DNA from 3 places in the Streptomyces xiamenensis genome. Region 3 is predicted to be linked to each of the others. Evidence: riboswitches for the same ligand, from Rfam matches in the RefSeq annotation. Region 3 holds a riboswitch; each other region holds the start of a gene.
The links. Region 3 has a riboswitch for S-adenosylmethionine ahead of SXIM_RS07805 (aminotransferase class V-fold PLP-dependent enzyme). Riboswitches for the same ligand answer to the same signal wherever they lie in the genome.

Region 1 (3,265 bases), 1.7 Mb from region 3:
GAGCAGGTCGGCGCAGCAGTCGGCGAAGGCCCGCGCCCAGCGCCGGGTCAGGAACGCGGCGCGGTCCGCGCCGAGGATGCCCCGCAGCACCTGGCGGGCGACGGCGTCGGGCAGCACCCGGTAGAGGTCCGGGGGAGCCCAGGGGGTGTGCGAGAAGTGTCCGATCCGCAGATCGGGGCGGCGCTCGCGCAGCAGGGCGGGGACGAGGGCCAGATGGTAGTCCTGGACCAGCACCTCCGCACCCCGGGCGGCCTCGGCGGCCAGCGCGTCCGCGAAGGCGGCGTTGTAGCTCTCGTAGCCGGCCCACTGGCTCTCGAAGGCGCTGTCGTACACCGGCTCCAGCGGCGTCTGGTACAGCAGGTGATGGACGAACCACAGCACGGAGTTGGCGATGCCGTTGTAGGCGGCGTCGAAGATGTCCGGGGGGATGTCCAGCATCCGTACGGACTGGCCTCCGGTGTCGGCCGCCTCCAGGGTGCCGGTGCCCGCGCGGGCGGCGGCCTCGCGGTCGCCGGGGCCCAGCGCCGCGCACACCCAGGTGCCGGCCGCCGAGCCGAGGGCGGAAAGGCCGGAGACCATCCCGCCGCCGCCACGCCGGGCGGTGAGCGTGCCGTCGTCCGCGAGCGTGTAGCTGACGGGGCCGCGATTGGACGCGACCAGGACCGGAGGAGCCTCGGAGACCTCTGCAACGCCCATGTCCCGACCCTAGCCACCCGTGGCCGGGTACAAACGTGCGTCCGGTCACCCTGGCGTGTCCCGTCCCGCGTCCCGGGTGCCGCACCCCGGTGAGGGGGTGCGGCACGGGCCGGGGTCGGCCGGGAAGCTCGGGCTACGCCGCCTGGCGGGCGGCGTACTCGGGGATGGTGGCCATCGGGGGACGTTCCTCGGTGTGGATCGTGTGGGTCAGCGGTGAGAAGCCGCCCTCCGCCAGCCGTTCGAACTGCATCATGCCCTGCTGCACGGGCACGGGACCGTTGCCCGGCAGCCGGCTCTGCGCGGTGCGCATGATGGCGGCCGCCATCCGGCCCAGGGCCTGGCCGTCCTGGTGACGGTGCTTGCGCACCCCGACATCCACCTGGCCGACCGCGTTCAGGCCGGCCAGGTGCAGGGTGTCGATGAGCAGGCCGAGTTCGACGCCGTACCCGACGGGGAAGGGCAGTTGCTCCAGCAGGGAGCGCCGCGCCGCGTACTCGCCGCCCAGGGGCTGGACGACACCGGCCAGTTGTGGCCAGTGCAGGTTGAGCAGCGGGCGGGCCACCAGCTCGGTGACCCGGCCGCCCTGGTGGGCGCCGGAGGGGGCGTCGCCCAGCGGGCGGTCGTACATGGCCTTGACCAGGTGCACATCGGGTTCGGTGAGCAGTGGTCCGAGGATGCCGGAGACGAAGCAGGAGTCGAACTCCCGCAGGTCGGCGTCGACGTAACAGATGATCTCGCCGCTGGTGGCCATGAGGGAGCGCCACAGCACCTCCCCCTTGCCGGGGACGGTGGGCATTCTGGGCAGGATCTCGTCGCGGTGGACGACCTTGGCGCCCGCCGCGGCGGCGACCTCTCCGGTGCGGTCGGTGGATCCGGAGTCCACCACCATCAGCTCGTCGATCAGTGGCACGGTTTCCATCAGGTCGCGGCGCAGCGCTTCCACGATGGTGCCGACGGTCGCTTCCTCGTTCAGCGCGGGAAGCACGACGCTGACGCTGCCCGCCGGGCCGGCCGCGGCTTTCGCGTCCAGCAACCGTCGCAGCGAGCGGTCAGCGGCAGTCCAGGACCGGCGGCTCAGCCACTCCTCAGCCTCTTCCAGCACGAATGTCGCTCCTGTTCGCTTCGACCATATAAGTCGGGTAGGTCAGGTAAGTCTTGTCTGTTGGATCTGTCAGCAATGGGCGGTTATGGCCCTCATCGGTGGTGCCCAGTTCGGGCGGGAATATGTCTGTCTCCTGTTCGTCTCGCGGATCGGACGGCATGAGCCATTGTCCGGGGCGTCCGTTACAGTCTCGGGCAGTGCAGGTGTCCTCCGCATATCGGAGACGCTGCGCGGTCAACTGAATACAGCTCATCCAGAGGGGCAGAGGGAACGGCCCGTTGAAGCCCCGGCAACCCTTCCGCCGGTCTCGTGACGATGCGAGGCTCCCGGTGGGGAAGGTGCCAATTCCGTCCTGTGGCGAAATCCGTCACGGGGAAGATGAGGGGAAGGGCCTCGTACCCATGCCTGTGCTCACATCGCACACCTCCACCACGCCCCCCGGCGGCTCCGCCGTCGATCTCGGGCCCGCCGTCGCGCTCTCCTGTCGGGAGTGCGGGGAGCGTTTCCCTCTCAGCCCGATCTTCGCCTGCGAGGCATGTTTCGGTCCTCTCGAAATCGCGTACGATCTGCCCACCGGTGACCCCGAAGCGCTACGGGCCGCCATCGAGGCCGGACCGCACAGCATCTGGCGCTACGCGCCGCTGCTGCCGGTGCCGGCCGATGTCGCCTCCAAGCCCAATCTGAACCCCGGCGACACCCCTCTGGTCAAGGCCGACCGGCTGGCCGCCGCGCTGGGTCACGGCGGCGAGCTGTACGTGAAGGACGACTCGGGCAATCCCACCCACTCCTTCAAGGACCGGGTGGTCGCCAACGCCGTGGAGGCGGCCCGCGCCTTCGGCTTCACCACGCTGTCCTGCTCCTCCACCGGCAACCTGGCGGGCGCGGTCGGCGCCGCGGCGGCCAGAGCCGGATTCCGCTCCTGCGTGTTCATCCCGCACGATCTCGAACAGGGCAAGATCGTGATGGCCGCCGTCTACGGCGGCGAGCTGGTCGGCATCGAGGGCACCTACGACGACGTGAACCGTTTCTGCAGCGAGCTGATCGGCGACCCCGCCGGTGAGGGCTGGGGATTCGTCAACGTCAATCTGCGCCCCTACTACGGCGAGGGCTCCAAGACCCTGGCCTTCGAGATCGCCGAACAGCTGGGCTGGCGCATCCCCGACCAGCTGGTGATCCCGATCGCCTCCGGATCCCAGCTGACCAAGATCGACAAGGGGCTCAAGGAGCTGATCGCGACCGGCCTGGTCGAGGACCGGCCCTACAAGATCTTCGGTGCCCAGGCCGAGGGCTGCTCGCCGGTCTCCCAGGCGTTCAAGGCCGGGCACGACGTGGTGCGGCCGGTGAAGCCGGACACCATCGCCAAGTCCCTGGCGATCGGCAATCCGGCCGACGGCCCCTACGTCCTGGACATCGCCCGCCGCACCGGTGGCGCGGTCGAGGACGTGAACGACGCGCAGATCGTGGACG
Region 2 (3,265 bases), 1.4 Mb from region 3:
CGCTCGCTGATCACGTCGAAGATCTCGTCGTAGAACCCGGAGACCCGCTGGGCTCCTTCGGTCTCGCCGAAGACCTCGCCCAGCAGTTCCACGGTCTCGTGGAAGACGTCGAAGTCCCAGGCGGTGGCGACCACGACGGGGATGCCGAAGGGCTCCAGCTGCCGGGCGGCCTCCTGCCAGGCGCCGTTGCGCGGGATGATGAGGACATCGGGGTCGAGTTCGGCGACCGACTCGTAGTTGATCTCCTGGAGGTCCTCGCTGACCACCTCGTCGTCGGATATCCCCAGGTAGGGCAGCCGGGCGGCGGAGACCCGGTCGTAGCCGACGACCCGGTCGCCGGCGCCGATGGCCTGGGCGAACTCGTTGCCGTAGCTGTTGAGGACGACGGCGCGCTCGGCGGGCCCGTCGAGTTCGACGGTGCGCCCGGCGTCGTCGACGACCGTGAGCGTCCGGTCACCGCCGCCGTCACCGCTGCTGTCGTCCGTCTCCTTGACCACGGTGCCGCACGCGCCCAGGGACAGCACGACACCGGTGACGGCGGCGAGGGCGACGGTGCGGGAAAGCCGTTGGCTCATGATGAGGGGTTCCGTTCTGCGGGTGGGTCAGCGGGCGGGGGTGGGCGCGGCGTCCGGCCAGTACGGGTCGCCGAGGCTGAGCATCAGCCGGTTCGCCCAGCCGAAGAACGCGGTGGCGGCGACCAGGTCGGTCAGCTCGGTGTCCGCCAGCCCCTCGGCGCGCAGCCGGTCCACGTGGGCGGTGGTGGCGCTGACCGGGGTGGTGGCCAGGGCAGCGGCGAACTCGATGACCGCCGTCCACCGCGCGTCCTGCCCGGCGGCGAGCGGAGCGGTGGCGGCCGGAAGCCAGTCGGCGTCCCGCTGGAGGGAGACGCCGAGCAGCCGGTCCACGTCCTCGGGCCGCTTCGACATCTGGGCGGACTTGCGGGCGTGCACGGAGGCGCAGTAGACGCAGTCGGTCACCTTGCTGGTCGCGGCGGCGGCCAGTTCGCGTTCGGCGCGGGGCAGCCCTTCGCGGGTGGCGAAGATCGCGGCGTCCAGGGAGGTGCGGGCGGCCAGCACCCGGGGCAGCCGGGCCAGCAGCCGGAAGTACTCGCCGTTGGTCTTGCCCCGGAAGGAGTCCTCCTGCTCGGGGGTGAGTTCGTCGGTGGGCACGGGGGGCACCCAGGCCGTCCAGGACAGGAGCTCACGGGTGTACGCGACGGGGCGCTCGCGTCCGTTGGACGCCACCCGCGCGGTGCTCTTGGTGCGGCCCCGCCCCGGCGTGGGGCGGTGCGGCGTGTCGGCCGGCTCGGGGTTCTGCCCCTGGAGCAGCCGCAGTCCCTGGATGGCGCGCGCCTGGAAGGCGGTGAAAGCGGCGACCTGCGAGATGACGACGATGTCGTCGGGCGTCCAGCCGGCTTCGGTCAGCAGGTCGAGGTCCGCGCGGGTGGCCAGGGCGGGGGAGACGGAGATGAGGTCGACGTGGGCGGCGGCGGCGCGCAGCGTGGGGTCCTCGGGCAGTTCGTCGCTGAGGAACGCGGTGTCCGCCCCGAGCCGTACGTGATCTTGGACGAGCGCGTCGACGCCGTGCCGGCGCGCGGCCAGGGCGGCCAGCCCCCGGCGTACCGGTACGCTCACCGCCGCCTCGCCGCCGAACAGCGCGTCCGAGGCTTCCTGGGCGCGCTGTGCGACCAGCGGTTTGGTGGCCCTGGCCGCCGCGATCCGCTCGTCGAGCCCGGCCAGTCGTGCGATGTCGTCGGGGGTGGTGCTCATGAGTTCCGCCTCGTGGTGCTCGGTCGCGTGGTCGGCCGAGGCACGGGCAAACATGTCGAAATCGTCGAGGACGAGAACGAGGTCTCACGAGGAGCACGCTTGCCGCATCACCGCAGCCCGGTCGTCGGTCCCGGGGGCACCCCGCCGTGCAGGAGGGTTGCCGGCCAGCGAGCCGGGACTTGGCGCTGGCGCTCTTGACCTGATCAGCAACCTAGCACCACCGACTCCGCGCGAAACACCCACTGTCCGCCATATGAGACCAACGCGTCTCACGCGGAGGGACGGCCCAGTTCTCGCAAGGGCACCCTGTCCGTCATGTGAGACACGCACGCAGGCGCGCACGTGGGGACGGGCCCCGGATCGGCGACCCGGGGCCCGCGTGCTCAGGGGGAGATCAACAGGAGGAGCCGACCTTGAAGGAGGTCATCTTGTCGTTGAAGTGCGAGGCCACCGCCGCCTCGGACTTGCCCGGGCCGACGGAGAACATGCAGCCGGTGTACTTGTCGTGCTGGTAGACGGCGACCGTCTTGTCAGTGCGGTTCCAGTAGGAGGTCATCTTGTCGTTGAAGTCGTTGCCGACGTTCGACACGGAGCTCTTGGACTGCAGGAACTTGCCGGTGTAGCTGGAGTGCTCCCACACGCAGAAGTTCCCGGCCGAGCACTGACTGGAATCAGCCGCCGCCGGCACCGCCGCCAGCCCCGCGGTCGCCACCGCGAAGGTCAGCGCCGCCCCGATGCTCGCCAGACGTGAGGCAATCTTCCGGTTTTCCACCTGGAATCCCCCTATGTTTTGTGTGCCTGTCATTACACGATGTGTGCGCAAGAAGGCTAGGAGCGCCACGGTGGCCCGGACCAGAGGACCTATGACCGCCCGACCATCGGAACGCTCCTCAACTCCTGCTGGAATCGGCCGAGTTGCAAGATTGGTGCCCGGACCGGATCCCCCCGGACGAGTGACCGGCACGGCGCCGGGATGACGCCCGCAGACACCGCCGACCCCCCTCCTGTTGCGCCACGAGCCACGATCCACCGCCTCGTCCTCCCCCGACCGATGCCCGGACGCCCGCAGCCCCGCCGCCGGACCCCCTCTACGCTGCCCCGGTGAACGACATCCCCCTGGAGCCGGCCGCCCCCGCCCGCAGCGGGCTGACCGTCGATGCCGTGGTCCGCCACTTCGCCGACCTCCTGGAGCCCGGGCCGCCCCACTGCGGGCCGGGCGACGGCCAGATCGCCGACGTGGTCATCGCCGAGCCGGGAGAACCCCTCGACGGGGCGGCCGGCGCCCTCGTCCTCGCGATCGGCGTACGGGAGACGGAGGCACCCGCGATGGTGGCGGCAGCCGGCGCCGCCGGAGCGACCGCGCTCGCCGTGCGCACCCACGGCGAGGAACTGCCGGACGCGGTACGCGCGGCGGCCGAACACACCGGGATCGCCGTCCTCGGCATCCCCCGGGGGCTGCGCTGGGACCGCGCGGAGGCCGAGGTACGGGCCGCCCT
Region 3 (3,265 bases):
GGTGCGCAACAACCGCATCGACACGGTGCGGCCGGAGCACACCCCCCGGGCCATGGGCCGGGCGCCGCGCGTGGACGGCCACGGGGGAGAGGTGTACGTCTACCGCCGCGCGACCCTGCCCTGCCTGGTGTGCGGGACCCCGGTCCGGCGTGCCGAGATCGCGGCCCGCAACCTGTTCTGGTGCCCGGTGTGCCAGCCGGCCCGGGCCGCCGGGCGCGGTCAGCGCGCCGCCACCGGCTGACCCTCGGCGACCAGTTCGCGCACCGCGCGCACCACGCGCTCCACGTGTTCGGCGGGGGTGCCCACTCCGAAGCTGACCCGGATGGCCTTCAGCGGCCCGTCGCAGCCGGCCGCCCGGCCGCCGTCGCCCTCCGGGCCCAGCAGCGTACGGACCAGCGGGTGCGCGCAGAACAGCCCGTCGCGTACGCCGATCCCATAGCGCTCGGAGAGCGCCTTGGCGAACTCCTCGCTGGACCAGCCGTCCACGACGAAGGACAGCACGGCCACCCGGGGCGCGTCCGGGCCGAACAGCGCCAGCTGCCGCACCCCGGGAACGGTGGCCAGTCCGGAGCGCAGCACGGCCAGCAACTCCTCCTCGCGCGCCACCAGTTGCTCGAACCCGGCGTCGGTCAGCGCCCGGCAGGCCGCCGCGATGGCGAACGCGCCGATCACATTGGGCGAACCGGCCTCGTGCCGGGAGATGTTGTCGTTCCACACGACGCCGACCGCGCCGTCCTGCGCGGTGACGGTATTGCTGGCGCCGCCGCCGGCGAGGTACGGGGCGGCGTTGCTCAGCCAGTCGGCGCGTCCGGCCAGGACGCCGGAGCCGAACGGCGCGTACAGCTTGTGCCCGGAGAAGGCGACCCAGTCGACGCCGAGCGCGGTGATGTCGACGGGGCGGTGCGGGGCGAGCTGGGCGGCGTCCAGGACGGTGCGGGCGCCGGAGCGGCGGGCGACGGTGGCGAGTTCGGCGATGGGCCACAGTTCGCCGGTGACGTTGGAGGCGCCGGTGACGCACAGCAGCTTGGGCCCGGGGGCGGCGTCGGCGAGCGCGTTGACCAGGGTGGCGACGGCCTGCCCCGGGGTGCGCGGCGCCGGGAGGTACGTCACGGGGTGGCCGTGGTGCGCCCAGGGCAGCAGTGCTGCGTGGTGTTCGGTCTCGAAGACGAACACCTGGGTGCCGGTGGGCAGGGCACCGGCCAGCAGGTTCAGGGAGTCGGTGGTGGAGCGGGTGAAGATCAGCTGGTCGTCGGGGCGGCAGCCGAGGAACGCGGCCACCGTCGCCCGGCTCTCCTCGTACAGGTCGGTCGACAGCTGGGAGAGGTAGCCGGCGCCGCGGTGGACGCTGCCGTAGTACGGGGCGTACGCGGCGACCTCGTCCCACACCGCGCGCAGGGCGGGGGCGCTGGCGGCGTAGTCGAGTGCGGCGTAGCCGATCTCCCCGCCGTCCGCGATCGGGGCGCGGACCTCGTCGCCGAGGACGGGGAGGGGGCGCGGGAGGGAACAGCCGGCGGTGTTCGGGGCAGGGGCGATCGGCGCAGTGGGCATGACAAAGCTCCGGGAAAGGCTGAAGGCAGACAGAGGCAGGCTGGGTCGGGGGCGTGCGCCCTAACGCATTCGCGTGCTCATGGAAGAACTCCCTCAAGAACCGTGCTTGCCACAGACCTCGCTGCCTGCGGCCCGGTCATCACCCGGGGCACCCCGCCGACGGTTGGAGGGTTGCCGGACAGCGGGCCGGGGCCTTGATCGCTGTCACTCGTGACCTGATCGCAGACTATGTCATGGCGATCGGTGATGAACACCTTGTGTCCATATCGCGAGACCGACGGCACATGGCCGCCGCCTTGACAGCTCACTGAGGGTTGGCTGATATTTACCGCATGCCAGCCCTGCCGCTTTTGACATCGCGCCGACACGTGGACCTGCTCCGCGTCACGTCGGCGTCCTGTGCGGGCTGCTGATTCCCCCCACCGCGCGGCGGTGAGCGCCGGCCTTTGGCCGCGCCCGTAACCGCCCCTCGCGCGCCGGGACTTCCTCGCGGGATGTGCACCGCGTCGCCGTGCCCTGCCCCGCCCTCCGCCCTGTCGTGCCGTGCGGCACCGCTCGTCGCCCACGGCCCGTTCCATCTCACCTTCCTGACGTTCCTCACCTTCCTCACCCCGGTCCGTCCTGCCGCGCGCCTTCGCGCGCCGCCGGCCGGGTGATTCGTCCTGAAAGGACCCTCCGCCGTGGCCACCTCGCCCACGCCCAGACGGCTCAGCCGCCGCATGTCCCGCCCCGCCCACGCCACCGCGCTGATCGCCGCGATCGCCGTCGCCCTCACCGCCTGCGGCACCGACGGCACCACCAACGGCGGTGGCTCGGGCGACGATTCGGGCAGCGCCGGCGCCTCCGGCGAACCCGTGGCCGGCGGCACCCTGAAGTACGCCTTCGCCAACCCCATCGACTGCGTCGACCCGCGCCAGCGCCCACAGCTCACCTCCCGCAACGTCGGCCGCCAGCTCGGCGACCAGCTCACCGAACAGGACCCGCAGACCAAGGAGATCAAGCCCTGGCTCGCCACCTCCTGGGAGATCAGCGATGACGTGAGCGCCTTCACCTTCCACCTGCGCGAGGACGTCACCTTCTCCGACGGCGAGCCCTTCGACGCCGAGGCCGTCAAGGCCAACTTCGACGCCGTCGTCGACCTCGGCGCCCGCGCCCCCCAGGGCAGCAGCTTCATCGCCGGCTACCAGGGTTCGACCGTCCTCGACGAGTACACCGTGCGCGTCGACTTCGACGGCCCCAACGCCCAGTTCCTCCAGGCCACCGCCACCGCATCGTTCGTCCAGCTCTCCCCGGCCTCCCTCGGCAACGACCCCGCCGACCTGTGCCTGGGCGACTTCGCCGCCTCCGGGCCGTTCACTCTCGGCTCCTTCACCCCGGAGAAGTCCGTCGAGCTGCTCAAGCGCGAGGACTACGCCTGGGCCTCCCCGATCGCCGCCAACCAGGGCGCCGCCTACGTCGACAAGATCGTCCTGGAGGTGGTCCCCGAGGGCGGCGTCCGCTACGGCTCCCTCACCAGCGACCAGATCGACCTCGCCGACGGCATCCCCTCCACCAACCAGGCCGAACTGACCAACCTCCCCGGCTACGGCCTGGTCACCGGCGCCTCCCCGGGCATCGCCATCCCCTACATCCCGCTCGCGTCCAGCCCCAAGCTCCAGGACCCGGACGTGCGGCGCGCCCTGAGCCTGGCCATCGACCGCCAGGCCATCGTCGACGC

Region 1: linked by a shared signal. The riboswitch ahead of thrC (threonine synthase) and the one ahead of SXIM_RS07805 (aminotransferase class V-fold PLP-dependent enzyme) in region 3 are both predicted to bind S-adenosylmethionine.
Region 2: linked by a shared signal. The riboswitch ahead of SXIM_RS14070 (peroxidase-related enzyme) and the one ahead of SXIM_RS07805 (aminotransferase class V-fold PLP-dependent enzyme) in region 3 are both predicted to bind S-adenosylmethionine.

What each region holds. Positions count from the first base shown of each region.
Region 1 covers NZ_CP009922.3:3,420,026-3,423,290, forward strand. Annotated here, with positions in the region: gene SXIM_RS15705 (alpha,alpha-trehalose-phosphate synthase (UDP-forming)) at 1-696, opposite strand, end outside; gene SXIM_RS15710 (glucosyl-3-phosphoglycerate synthase) at 830-1,798, opposite strand; SAM riboswitch class I at 2,045-2,183, shown strand; gene thrC (threonine synthase) at 2,200-3,265, shown strand, end outside.
Region 2 covers NZ_CP009922.3:3,072,401-3,075,665, forward strand. Annotated here, with positions in the region: gene SXIM_RS14065 (ABC transporter substrate-binding protein) at 1-575, opposite strand, end outside; gene SXIM_RS14070 (peroxidase-related enzyme) at 603-1,823, opposite strand; SAM riboswitch class IV at 1,860-1,969, opposite strand; gene SXIM_RS14075 (peptidase inhibitor family I36 protein) at 2,164-2,541, opposite strand; gene SXIM_RS14080 (PucR family transcriptional regulator) at 2,871-3,265, shown strand, end outside.
Region 3 covers NZ_CP009922.3:1,715,820-1,719,084, reverse strand. Annotated here, with positions in the region: gene SXIM_RS07810 (Fpg/Nei family DNA glycosylase) at 1-241, shown strand, start outside; gene SXIM_RS07805 (aminotransferase class V-fold PLP-dependent enzyme) at 220-1,548, opposite strand; SAM riboswitch class IV at 1,646-1,764, opposite strand; gene SXIM_RS28790 (putative leader peptide) at 1,881-1,961, shown strand; gene SXIM_RS07800 (ABC transporter substrate-binding protein) at 2,229-3,265, shown strand, end outside.